3 regions of the Lactobacillus porci genome follow, and region 2 is predicted to be linked to each of the others. Evidence: predicted binding sites of a transcription regulator. Region 2 holds the regulator's gene; each other region holds the start of a gene.
The links. Region 2 encodes Rex, which represses fermentation and respiration genes when NADH is low (regulators of the CRP and FNR family bind a similar motif). Its sites were predicted from a motif close to TTGTGAANTANTTCACAA; they were not measured.

Region 1 (3,622 bases), on a different contig from region 2:
CAGCCCGGTTGACCAAGATGGCCCCTTCCCCGCGGACGGCTTCCCCGATCAGGAAGGTGCGCTCGCCGTCAGTCTGCGCCGTTGGGTGTACTTGGATGAAGTCCATTTGGATCAATTGAGCGTCCACGTCTTTGGCCAAAAGCAGGCCGTCGCCGGTCGCGCCGGCTTGGTTGGTAGTCTTGTAGCCTACCAGGTCTGGCCGATACTTCTTGATGATTTCCTGTGAAGCCCCGAAGCCGCCAGTTGCCAAGATGACTGCCTTAGCCGCGATCTGCTTGGTCCCGTTGACTTCAATGCCCACGATCCGCTTGTCTTCATCCTGCAAGAGCTTGGTGATCTTGGCTTCATTGAAGACGGGAATGTCTTCCTTTTGAATGTTCTTCAAGAGCCCTTCGACCAGGTAGCCGCCAACTGGGGCAGTTGATGCTGGCCGGTGGGCCCGCTTTTGGCTCATCCCTCCGGTAATGGTCAGGTCGGTCAGCGCGATTTCATGCTCAGCCAGCCAGTCGACCGCCAAAGGAGCGTGGTCGACAAAGTAGCGCAGCATTTCCCGGTCGTTCAAGCGGCCGCCGCCCTGCAAGGTTTCCTTGTAAAAGTCTTCCTTGCTGTCGATGATGCCGTGGTCGTATTGGACCAGAGACTCAGCCGCGTTCATGCCGGATGAGGCCTTGCTGGTGTTGCCGCCAAGCTTGGCGTTTTTTTCAAAAACAGCCACGCTGGCGCCTAATTCATGGGCCTGCAGGGCCGCGGAGAGGCCAGTCCCGCCGGCGCCGATTACGACAACGTCGTATTCGCTGTCAGCTTCGTTAATCTTCTTTGCTTCGTATACAAATTTAGCCATAGTTGCAAATTCTCCTGCTCAGTGTGAGCTTATTCTTCAGGCTTGGTCCGGTCGACGTTGGTCATGGCCATGTAGTCCATCCATTCGTCGTATTGTTCTTCAGTCACCTTGCCGCTCTTGAGGGCCGCTTCCTTCAAGGTCATCCCTTCCTTTTGCGCGGTTTGGGCGATTACGGCTGCTTCGTGGTAGCCAATCTTTGGTGACAAGGCAGTTACCGTCATCAATGAGTTTTCAAGGAGGTCATCCATGCGCTGCTCGTTGACGGTCAAGCCGTGGATCATCTTGTCAGCAAAGCCAGTGATGGTGCCAGTCAGGATGTCAGCTGATTCCAGGAAGGCCGCAATCATAACCGTCTTGAAGACGTTCATTTCAAAGTTGCCTTGACTGGCCGCGAAGTTGATGGTCACATCGTTGCCCAAGACGCGGGCAACCGCCATGGTTACGGCTTCAGCCTGGGTCGGGTTGACCTTGCCTGGCATGATTGATGAGCCTGGTTCGTTGGCAGGGATGTTGAGCTCGCCGTAGCCGGCACGTGGGCCGGAAGCCAGGAAGCGGATGTCTTGGGCGATCTTGAACATATCGTTGGCCAAGGTCTTCAAAGCCCCGTGCATAACGCTCAAAGCTGAGTGGTGAGCCAGGCCCCAGAACTTGTTGGTTTCAACCTTGAATTCGTGCCCGTAGACTTTGGACAGCTTGCCGGCGATGGCTTCAGTCATCCCAGGAGCTGCGTTCAAGCCAGTCCCGACAGCCGTCCCGCCGATCGCCAACTCGTAAAGGCTTGGCTTCAATTCTTGGATGTAGGCCAGGTCATGCTTCAAGGCTGAGATGTAGCCAGAGACTTCCTGGCCAAAAGTCAAAGGAGTTGCGTCTTGCAGGTGAGTGCGGCCGACCTTGACCGTCTTCCAGTACTTGTTCTGCTTGACCTTGAGCTCGTCGATCAGGTGCTGGATGGCTGGTTCCAGCTTGTCGATGGCTTCAACGGCAACGATATTCATGGCCGTTGGGTAGGTGTCGTTTGAACTTTGGCCGCGGTTGACGTCGTCGTTAGGCAGGATGTTCAAGCCTGGGTGCAGCTTGTTGGCCAAGTTGGCAACGACTTCGTTGACGTTCATGTTGGTTTGGGTGCCTGAGCCGGTTTGCAAAACGTGCAATGGGAAGTCCTTGCGCAGGCTTTCGTCATCAAGGGCCAGCAATTGATCGATGGCTTCTTCGATGGCTTGCCCCTTTTCAGCAGGCTCATCGCCAACTTCAACGTTTGATTCAGCAGCAGCCTTCTTCAAGTGCAGGAAGGCGCGAATGATGGCCAAAGGCATCAATTCGCCTGATGGGAAGTTGTTGCGGCTTCTTTCAGTCTGTGGGCCCCAAAGAGCTTCCTTAGGGATCTTCACTTCACCAATCGTGTCTGATTCAATGCGGTATTCTTGTTCTGACATCTCTGTTTCTCCTTACAAACGAACTTTAAACATTGCTTTTGTTAATTGCATTATATAACGGCCTTTTTTAATTTTGTTAAAAAACACACAATTTTTAGCAGTTTTTTCAAGAATTTAAACCGGACTCAGTTCTTTAAAGTTTGCCCATTTTTTGGTCATTTTTGTTAAAATACAAAAGTCTTCAAATTAAAGTAAGCGCTTAATATCGGCTTCAATATTTTTGGGAAAGACCAGCAGGCTTTTTTCTTGGCCTGCTTTCGGCAAGTGAATGAAAAAGGTAACTTGTGAAATGTTCATTTGAATCTCCCACTTTAGCTGGGCTCTTTTTTCATAAGTGCCGCTTGCTTTCATCTGGAGCTTTTTATTAAAAAAACAAATTCAATAGATTGACTTTAGTGATAAACTAAAGCTTAGATTTCTTGATTGGAGAGAATAAATTGCAAGATAAGTTAGAAAAACTGCCCGACGGCTGGCACAAGGCTTTTGCAACCTTGTGGCTGGGGAACTTGATCACGGGGATGGGCTATTCCATGACCATGCCGTTCGTGTCGCTGTTCATCGCTGATCTGGGCCACTACAGCAAATTCGAGATCAGCATGTATTCCGGCCTGGCTTTTGCCGTGACCTTTATCACCCAAGCCATTATGTCGCCCATCTGGGGCTCCCTAGCCGACCGCAAGGGACGCAAGCTGATGTGCCTGCGGGCTTCCGGCGTGATGGCTTTAACCATTTCTTTGACCGGTCTGGCCATGAATGCCGGCTATATCGTGCTCATGCGGGCCATTCAAGGCTGCTTTTCTGGCTACATCAACAACGCCACGGCGCTGATGGCCGGCGAGACGCCCCACCGCAAGAGCGGCTGGGTCATGAGTCAGATGATGACCGCCAGCACCGCGGGCAACCTGATCGGGCCAATCCTGGGCGGGGCCTTGTCCAGCTTTTTTGGCAACCTGCTGGGCGGAGCCTGGGGCTACCGGGTTCCCTTCTTTATTACCGGCTTTTTGATGGCGATGGTCTTTTTGGCAACATTGCTGTTCGTTCATGAAGACTTCAAGCCAGTAAAAAAGGCAGAAATGCGGCCAATGAAGGATATTATGGCCACTTTGCCCAACCTGCAGCTGATTATCGTCATGTTCGTGACTACTATGCTGGTTCAATCCGCCAACATGTCTATCGACCCGATCGTTTCCTTATATGTCAAATCCATGATGCCAGGCGCGCAGAATATTGCCTTTATTGCCGGGGTCGTGGCCGCGACGCCAGGTCTGGGGACCTTGGCCGCCTCATCGTATATTGGCCATAAGATGGACCAGATTGGACCGCTGAAGATTTTGCGCCTGGGGCTACT
Region 2 (3,622 bases):
TACGTCGTCAGCAATGATCAAGAGGGCACGGCCTTGTTGAACGATGCCTTGCAGCAATGGCAGAATGTCTTGGACATTGGAGATCTTCTTGTCAGTGATCAAGATGTATGGATTTTCCAAGTCGGCTTCCATCTTGTCGTTGTCAGTTACCATGTATTGTGACAGGTAGCCGCGGTCGAATTGCATCCCTTCAACGACGCTCAATTCAGTTTCAATCCCGCGGGAGTCTTCGATGGTGATGACGCCGTCGTTGCCGACCTTTTCCATGGCGTCAGCGATCAGGTTGCCGACTTCGCTTGAAGCACTTGAAATAGAAGCAACTTGGGCAATTTGGTCCCGGCTGGAAACTTCGTGGCTGTTCTTGTGCAATTCGTCTACGGCAGCCTTGGTGGCCTTTTCAATCCCGCGGCGGATGCCAACTGGGTTAGCCCCGGCAACGACGTTCTTCATGCCTTCTTGAACGATTGCTTGGGTCAAAACCGTAGCCGTCGTCGTACCGTCACCGGCGATGTCGTTGGTCTTTGAAGCAGCTTCCGCAACCAGCTTGGCCCCCATATTTTCGTAGTGGTCTTTCAATTCAATGGCCTTGGCGATGGTTACGCCGTCATTGGTGATGGTTGGATTGCCATAGCTTTGTTCCAAAACTACGTTTCTGCCCTTAGGCCCCAAAGTGGTCTTAACCGTGTTGGCCAGCTTGTCAACCCCGTTTAAAAGTGAACGTCTTGCGTCTTCTGAAAACTTAATGTCTTTTGCCATCTTTTATCTGCACTCCTTAAATTATTTAACGATTGCCAAAATGTCTTTTTCGTGCAATACCAAGTATTCTTGGCCTTCATACTTAACCTTGGTGCCAGAATACTTGTCGTATACGACTTCATCGCCCTCTTGGACGGTCATAGGAAGCTTGCTGCCGTTTTCAGCATAAGCGCCAGCACCTACGGCAACAACCTTGCCTTGGGTTGGCTTTTCCTTAGCGTTGGAAGCAAGTACGATGCCACCAACGGTTTGTTCTTCTTCTTTCTTAACTTCAACGATCACGCGATCTCCAATTGGTTGTAACACGTTTGTCCCTCCTGAAATAATAGTCTTAATCAAAGTGTTTAGCACTCGTGTTTTCCAAGTGCTAACTTACAAGTATGATAATAAGCCCTTTTTGCAAAGAATGCAAGAAAAAAATAGCACTTTTTAGCTTCGAGTGCTAAAAAGTGCCATTTGTCTATTTATTTTGCTCATTTTCAGCCTGTTTTTCGGCCAGCTGGTCGGAATCAAGGAAGTAGATCAAAGTCTGCAGCTCCGTAGCCAGGTCCACGTTCTGGATCCGCACGCCGCTTGGCGCAGACAAACGGATCGGGGTAAAGTTCATGATCCCCTTGATGCCGGCTTCAATCATTTCATCCGCCGTCTTTTGGGCCGTGGACTGGGGAACGGTCAGGATCGCGATGCGGATCTGCTGGTCAGCAATTTGCTTCTTCATTTCCTCCATGGAGTAGACCGGCACGCCCTGCATGATCTTGCCGGTAATCTCGGGGTTGATGTCGAAGGCGCAGGAAATTCTGATATTGTTGCTGCGCTTGAAGTTGTAGTTCAACAGGGCATGGCCCAGGTTGCCGACCCCGACCAGGGCCACGTTGGTCAAGGTGTCCTGGTTCAGAATCTTCTTGAAAAAGCTCAGCAGGTTCTTGACGTCATAGCCATAGCCCCGCTTGCCCAAGGCCCCAAAGTAGGAAAAGTCGCGCCGGATGGAGGCGCTGTCTACCTGCACTGCTTCCGCCAGTTCAGTTGAGGAAACCTTGTCTTTGCCTTCATCATTTAAGAGCAGCAAGTAGCGGTAGTAGAGCGGCAAGCGTTTTGCCGTAGCCTTGGGAATCTTAATTTTGCTCATAAAAAGCCTCCCATTTCATTTGTCTTGTGAATGTGAATCTCTAATCAATCACTTATTATAATAATAGTTTTTCCCGTCAGTTGACAAGATGCAATTTCACAATATTTGCTTTTACACAAAAAATAGGACCTTTTTCACAAAATAAAATTCAATCTTTTTCCTTTATAATCCTACTGTATGATAGAATGTGACAAGGTGAAAAAAGATATGATAATTGCACAAGGACATGACTTGGAGCAGCGCTTTGGCGCGACTCCATTATTCAGCAACGTAAACTTTACAATTGAAAACAACGCCCGGATCGGCCTGGTTGGCCCCAACGGGGTCGGCAAGACCACCCTGTTGAAAATCATGACCGGCAAGCAGGAAGCGACCCACGGCGAATTTACGGTCAACAAGGGGATTGAGCTGGGCTATATTGCCCAGGAGCACGACTTTGACGAGTCAAAGTCCATCTGGGATGAAATGATTACGGTCTTCCAGCCCCTGATTGACCAAGGCAAGCAGCTGGAGCAGCTGCAGTACGCGGTCGCTGACCATCCAGAAGACCAGGACCTGCTCAAGAAGCTTGACCAGGCCCAGTTCAGTTTTGAACAGGCCGGCGGCTATACCTACCAGGCCGAAATGAAGTCCATGCTCAACGGCTTCAACTTTCCGCAGGCTGCTTGGCAAAAGCAGATTGCCAGCCTGTCTGGCGGGGAGAAGACCCGCTTGAGCTTCGTCAAGCTCCTGCTTAAGAAGCCGCCTTTGCTGCTTTTGGACGAACCGACCAACTACCTGGACCTGGACACCCTGGACTGGCTGGAAGCCTTCTTGAAGAACTACCCTGGCGCCATCGTCACGGTCTCCCACGACCAGTACTTCCTGGACCACCTGGCCACGCAGATCTTTGAGCTGAACCACGGGGCTTTGACCATTTTCAAGGGCAACTACAGCCAATACCTGGCCCAGCGCGAGCTGCGCGACCAGCAGCAGGAAGCTGCCTTTGAGAAGCAGCAGGAGGAAATCAAGCGCCAGGAAGAGTTCATCCAAAAGAACATCGTCAGAGCCTCCACGACCAAGCAGGCCCAAAGCCGCCGCAAGGCCCTGGAGAAGATGGACCTGATTGACCCGCCTAAGCATTCCGGCAAGGTCCGGATCAGCTTCAAGAGCGCCAGACCATCCGGCAAGGAAGTCTTGATTCTCAAGGACCTGACCATCGGCTACCCTGACAAGGTGATGCTACGCGACATCGACTTCCAGATCAACAAGGGCGACCGGGTCGCGGTGATTGGCCCCAACGGGATCGGCAAGTCCACCCTGCTGAAGACGGTCGTCAAGCAGCTAGAGCCAAAAGGCGGCTCCATCAAGTACGGGGCCAGCCTGGACATTGGCTACTATGACCAGGAACTGCAGGGACTGGACTACTCCAAGACGGTCATCGACACCATCTGGGACAAGCACCGAGACATGGATGAAAAAGACATCCGCTCCATTCTGGCCTCCTTCCTGTTCACGGCCAAGGACATCGACAAGAAGGTCAGCCAGCTTTCCGGCGGGCAAAGAGCCCGGCTGACTTTGACCGTTCTGTCAATGGAGCACGACAACTTCCTTTTGATGGACGAGCCAACCAACCACTTGGACATCGAAGCCAAGGAAGTCCTGGAGAAGGCGCTGGCCAGCTATGACGGCACCCTCCTCTTCGTCTCCCACGACCGCTACTTCATCAACCAGCTGGCCAACAAGATCGTTGCTGTCCGG
Region 3 (3,622 bases), on a different contig from region 2:
ACGTTCTTGAGGACCAGCTTGGCCCGGGCGTCGTCAGCGGTATAGACGTTTTCCAGCTCGCTGATCTCATACTGGCCCCGGCTCCACTTGAGCTTGGAGTAGTCGACATTGTCGGTGACCCCGAAATACTGGAAGGGGCAGAGCAGCTGGCGGTCGATGGCCTCGCCCAGCAGCATTTCGGCGGCGACGCGCCCATCGAAGTACTGCAAAATGTCCTGCCCGTCCATCCGGTCCGGGGTGGCGGTCAGGCCTAGCAGGATCTTGGGCTGAAAGTGGCTGAGCAATTGCTGGTAGGACTTGGCGGCCGCGTGGTGGAACTCATCGACGATGATGAAGTCGTAGTAGTCGCTTGGCAAAAGGTCGGCCATTTTGCCGGAGTTGAAGGACTGGATTGAGGTAAAGAGCTGGTCGACAGAGTCAGGCTTGTACTGGCCGACGAAGAGCTGGCCAAAATTGAAGTCGTTGAGGACCTCGCGGAACTGCTGCCGGCTCTGCTCCAGGATTTCCTGCCGGTGGGCAACGAAGAGGAGGCGGGCATCGGGATGCTTCTCCAAATAGCGCTTGAAGTCAAAGGCGGCGATGACGGTCTTCCCCACCCCGGTGGCGGCGACGAGGAGATTTTTATAATGGCCGTAGACTTCCCGTTCAGCCTGCAGCTGGTCCAGGATCTCCTGCTGGTAGCTGTAGGGACGGATGCTGCTTTCCAAGTGGAAGTCGGTCTGGACTTGCTTGTTCAGCTCCGTTTGCAGCTTTTGCCGGCAGCTTTTGCTTTGAGGGTCAAAAGTCTCAAAAGAGGGGTCGTTCCAGTAGCTTTCAAAAGAAACGGCGAACTTGTTGACGATGTCAAAGGACTCCTGCTCGGTCACCTTGACGTTCCATTCAAGGCCCGTGGTCAGCGCGGCATTCGACAAGTTGGATGAGCCGATATAGGCCGTGGAAAAGCCAGTCTCCCTTTTAAAAAGATAGGACTTGGCGTGCAGGCGGGCGTGCTGGGTTTCGTAGTTGATCTTGACGGTGGCATTGGGCAGCTGGCTCAGGGTCAAGATGGCCTTGTAGTCGGTGGCCTGGGTGTAGGTCGTCGCGATCACCCGCAGGTGGTGGCCTTTTTGGCAGAAAGCCGTCAGGTCGCCCAAAAGCGGCCGGATGGCGGACCACTTGATGAAGGAGACCAAGAGATCGACCTGGTCGGAGGAGGCGATTTCCTTCTTGATTTCGCTGAGCATGCTGGGCTCATTCTTGCTCCCGGTAAATAGGGCATTCTCCACCAGAGAGGTCTTGGGGCGGATTGGGCTGATCTTCTGGGCCCGGCTCATCTTCTGATAGATGGAGGTCAGGATCTCGCCCTTTTCCAGAATCTGCAGGTCCTGATAGTCAGCCTCTTTGGTATGCTGGGCAACCTGGTCAACGATCGAGTTGGCCAGGCGGATCTGAGCCAAGAGGGCTTCCTTGTCCTGGCCTGACTTGAAGCTGTCGCGCAGGTAGTGCAGGCCTGAGCGGATGACCTGGGACAGGTAGATGGTCAGGAGCTTGCGGGCGTCATCGGCATTCAGCTTGTCCAAAGTAATCTGGTAGTGGTCCTTGTCCAGCTGTGCCAGCTGATCCAGGATGTCTTGGTTGATGATTTGTTCATAGAGGCCGTCTTTCAGCATGCTTTCCCTGCTTTCTGAAGTATTTTGCCTTAATTGTATCAGGTTCAGAGGCAAAAAATAAATTTGACTTTTTGTTACCATTTTCACAAAAAGCCTATAATCTAGATGTAACAGGATGAGATTTTTACTAAGGAGAAAATGGAAAAATGAAGAAAATACGGGATCGCTTGTCTCATATGTATCCGCCCAAGATATATTGGACGATCGTAGTTTGTCTGACTGGATCGTTGCAAGTGATTCTGTTGCTCTCGCATCTTGGCTATGCAAATGCAGCGGCTTGGATCACATGTTTTGCGGGGATGTTCCTGTCTGACATTTTGCTGATGACTTTTAGCAAGCATGGCCTCAATTTCATCGCGGCTGCCGTCTTGGCTTTGGCAATTGCCATTATTGTCATGGCCCTGCTGACCTTCTACATCATGGCATCCAACAATATATAGCAAAGCAAAAGGAGCTGGCTTCTGATTAAGAAGCAGCTCCTTAATTATTTAGTCGAATTGACCCAGTGAAAGCCGGCCGCGATCAGCCAGATGGCGCCGCCCAAGAGCAGGATGCTCCAGCTGCTGGTCCAGCGGCCGCTAGCGATGCTGACCAAGAAGTAGACCGCGATCACGATGGTCCAGTAGATGCTGTTGATCTTGCCCAGGCGCTTAGGATCAGCCGCCTTTTTCTTTGACTGGTCCTGCTCTTCGTCGGCTTCAATAGTCTGCCCTTCCTGCTTGTCGTCTTTGAGCAGGAAGTCAGGCGAAACGCCGTACAGGTCGGCCAGCTTGGCAATATAGGAAATATCAGGCACGCTTTCGCCGTTTTCCCAGCCGACCACTTCAAAGCTGCTGGCACCGATTTTGTCGGCTAATTCTTTTTGGCTTAAGCCATGTTTCTTGCGCAGGTCGCGCAGCTTGTCCGGAAGCCTCATGATTTTCCCTCCCTTTAACCATTTCTCTTCTTCAATTATAGTTCTAAACATTAAATAGCGCCTTTTTTTGGCAAAAAAACTCCATGGACCAACAGATCCATGGAGCAAGGCTATCTGAGCAAAAGCTGTTAAGATTCAGAAATTAAGTTTAGTCTTCAACCGCGTCAGTCAGCTTGGCGAATTCGCGCTGAACCAGGACGGAAACGCCCAAGGCCAGACCAGCCAAGATGATGAAGGCGGCTAAAGTAACGTAGTAGCTCTTCAGGACTTCGTGAGTGAAGGAGAGCAGGAGTGGCCCAACCATGCCGGCAGCAGCCCAGGCAGTCAGGATTGACCCGTGGATGGCACCCAGTTCCTTGGTCCCGAAGACGTCGCCCAGGTAGGCCGGGATAACTGAGAAGCCAGCCCCGTAGCAGGACATCAGCAGGCTGAGGGCAGCCGCGAAGATGAATGGTGAATGGGTGAAGATCAAGATCACGAACATGGCCATATCAACGACAAAGATCAGGCTGTAAGTCAGTGGCCGGCCAATGTAGTCGGACAGAGTAGCCCAGACCAGACGGCCAAAGCCGTTGAAGAGGCCGATGATGCCGACCATGACGGCCGCGGTCGAAACGTTCATCCCAGTCAGTTCCTGAGCCATTGGTGAAGCGGCAGAAACCAGGGAGATCCCGCAGGTGATGCTGATGAAGAACATGAACCAGAGCAAATAGAAGGTCTTGGTCTTCAAAGCTTGGTTGGCCGTCATCTGCAGACCGCCAGTCAAGGAAACGGCTTCCTTGTCTTCCTTCTTGAACTGTGCCAGGTCACTGGCGGTTGGCCGCTTGATGAACTGGGCAGAAACGATCATGACCAGGAAGTAGGCCAGCCCCAAGATGTAGAAGGTGTTGGACAGGCCAACGCTGGACATCAGGGATTGGGCGATTGGGCTGGTCAAAAGGGCAGCAAAGCCGAAGCCCATGATGGCCAGGCCAGTTGCCAGACCGCGCCGGTCTGGGAACCACTTGATGATGGTTGAGATCGGCGTAACGTAGCCGGCACCCAGGCCCAAGCCAGC

Region 1: FYJ62_RS03565 (class II fumarate hydratase) is a predicted target of Rex. The motif match lies at 2,348-2,365, and genes of this name have one in related genera.
Region 3: FYJ62_RS08780 (DUF3427 domain-containing protein) is a predicted target of Rex. The motif match lies at 1,721-1,738, and genes of this name have one in related genera.

Annotation. Positions count from the first base shown of each region.
Region 1 covers NZ_VUMX01000007.1:1,152-4,773, reverse strand. The annotation lists gene FYJ62_RS03570 (flavocytochrome c) at 1-841, opposite strand, end outside; gene FYJ62_RS03565 (class II fumarate hydratase) at 871-2,274, opposite strand; gene FYJ62_RS03560 (hypothetical protein) at 2,461-2,625, opposite strand; gene FYJ62_RS03555 (MFS transporter) at 2,712-3,622, shown strand, end outside.
Region 2 covers NZ_VUMX01000009.1:32,539-36,160, forward strand. The annotation lists gene groL (chaperonin GroEL) at 1-756, opposite strand, end outside; gene groES (co-chaperone GroES) at 778-1,062, opposite strand; gene FYJ62_RS04560 (redox-sensing transcriptional repressor Rex) at 1,217-1,882, opposite strand; gene FYJ62_RS04565 (ABC-F family ATP-binding cassette domain-containing protein) at 2,090-3,622, shown strand, end outside.
Region 3 covers NZ_VUMX01000029.1:3,269-6,890, reverse strand. The annotation lists gene FYJ62_RS08780 (DUF3427 domain-containing protein) at 1-1,649, opposite strand, end outside; gene FYJ62_RS08775 (hypothetical protein) at 1,796-2,089, shown strand; gene FYJ62_RS08770 (helix-turn-helix domain-containing protein) at 2,134-2,565, opposite strand; gene FYJ62_RS08765 (L-lactate MFS transporter) at 2,714-3,622, opposite strand, start outside.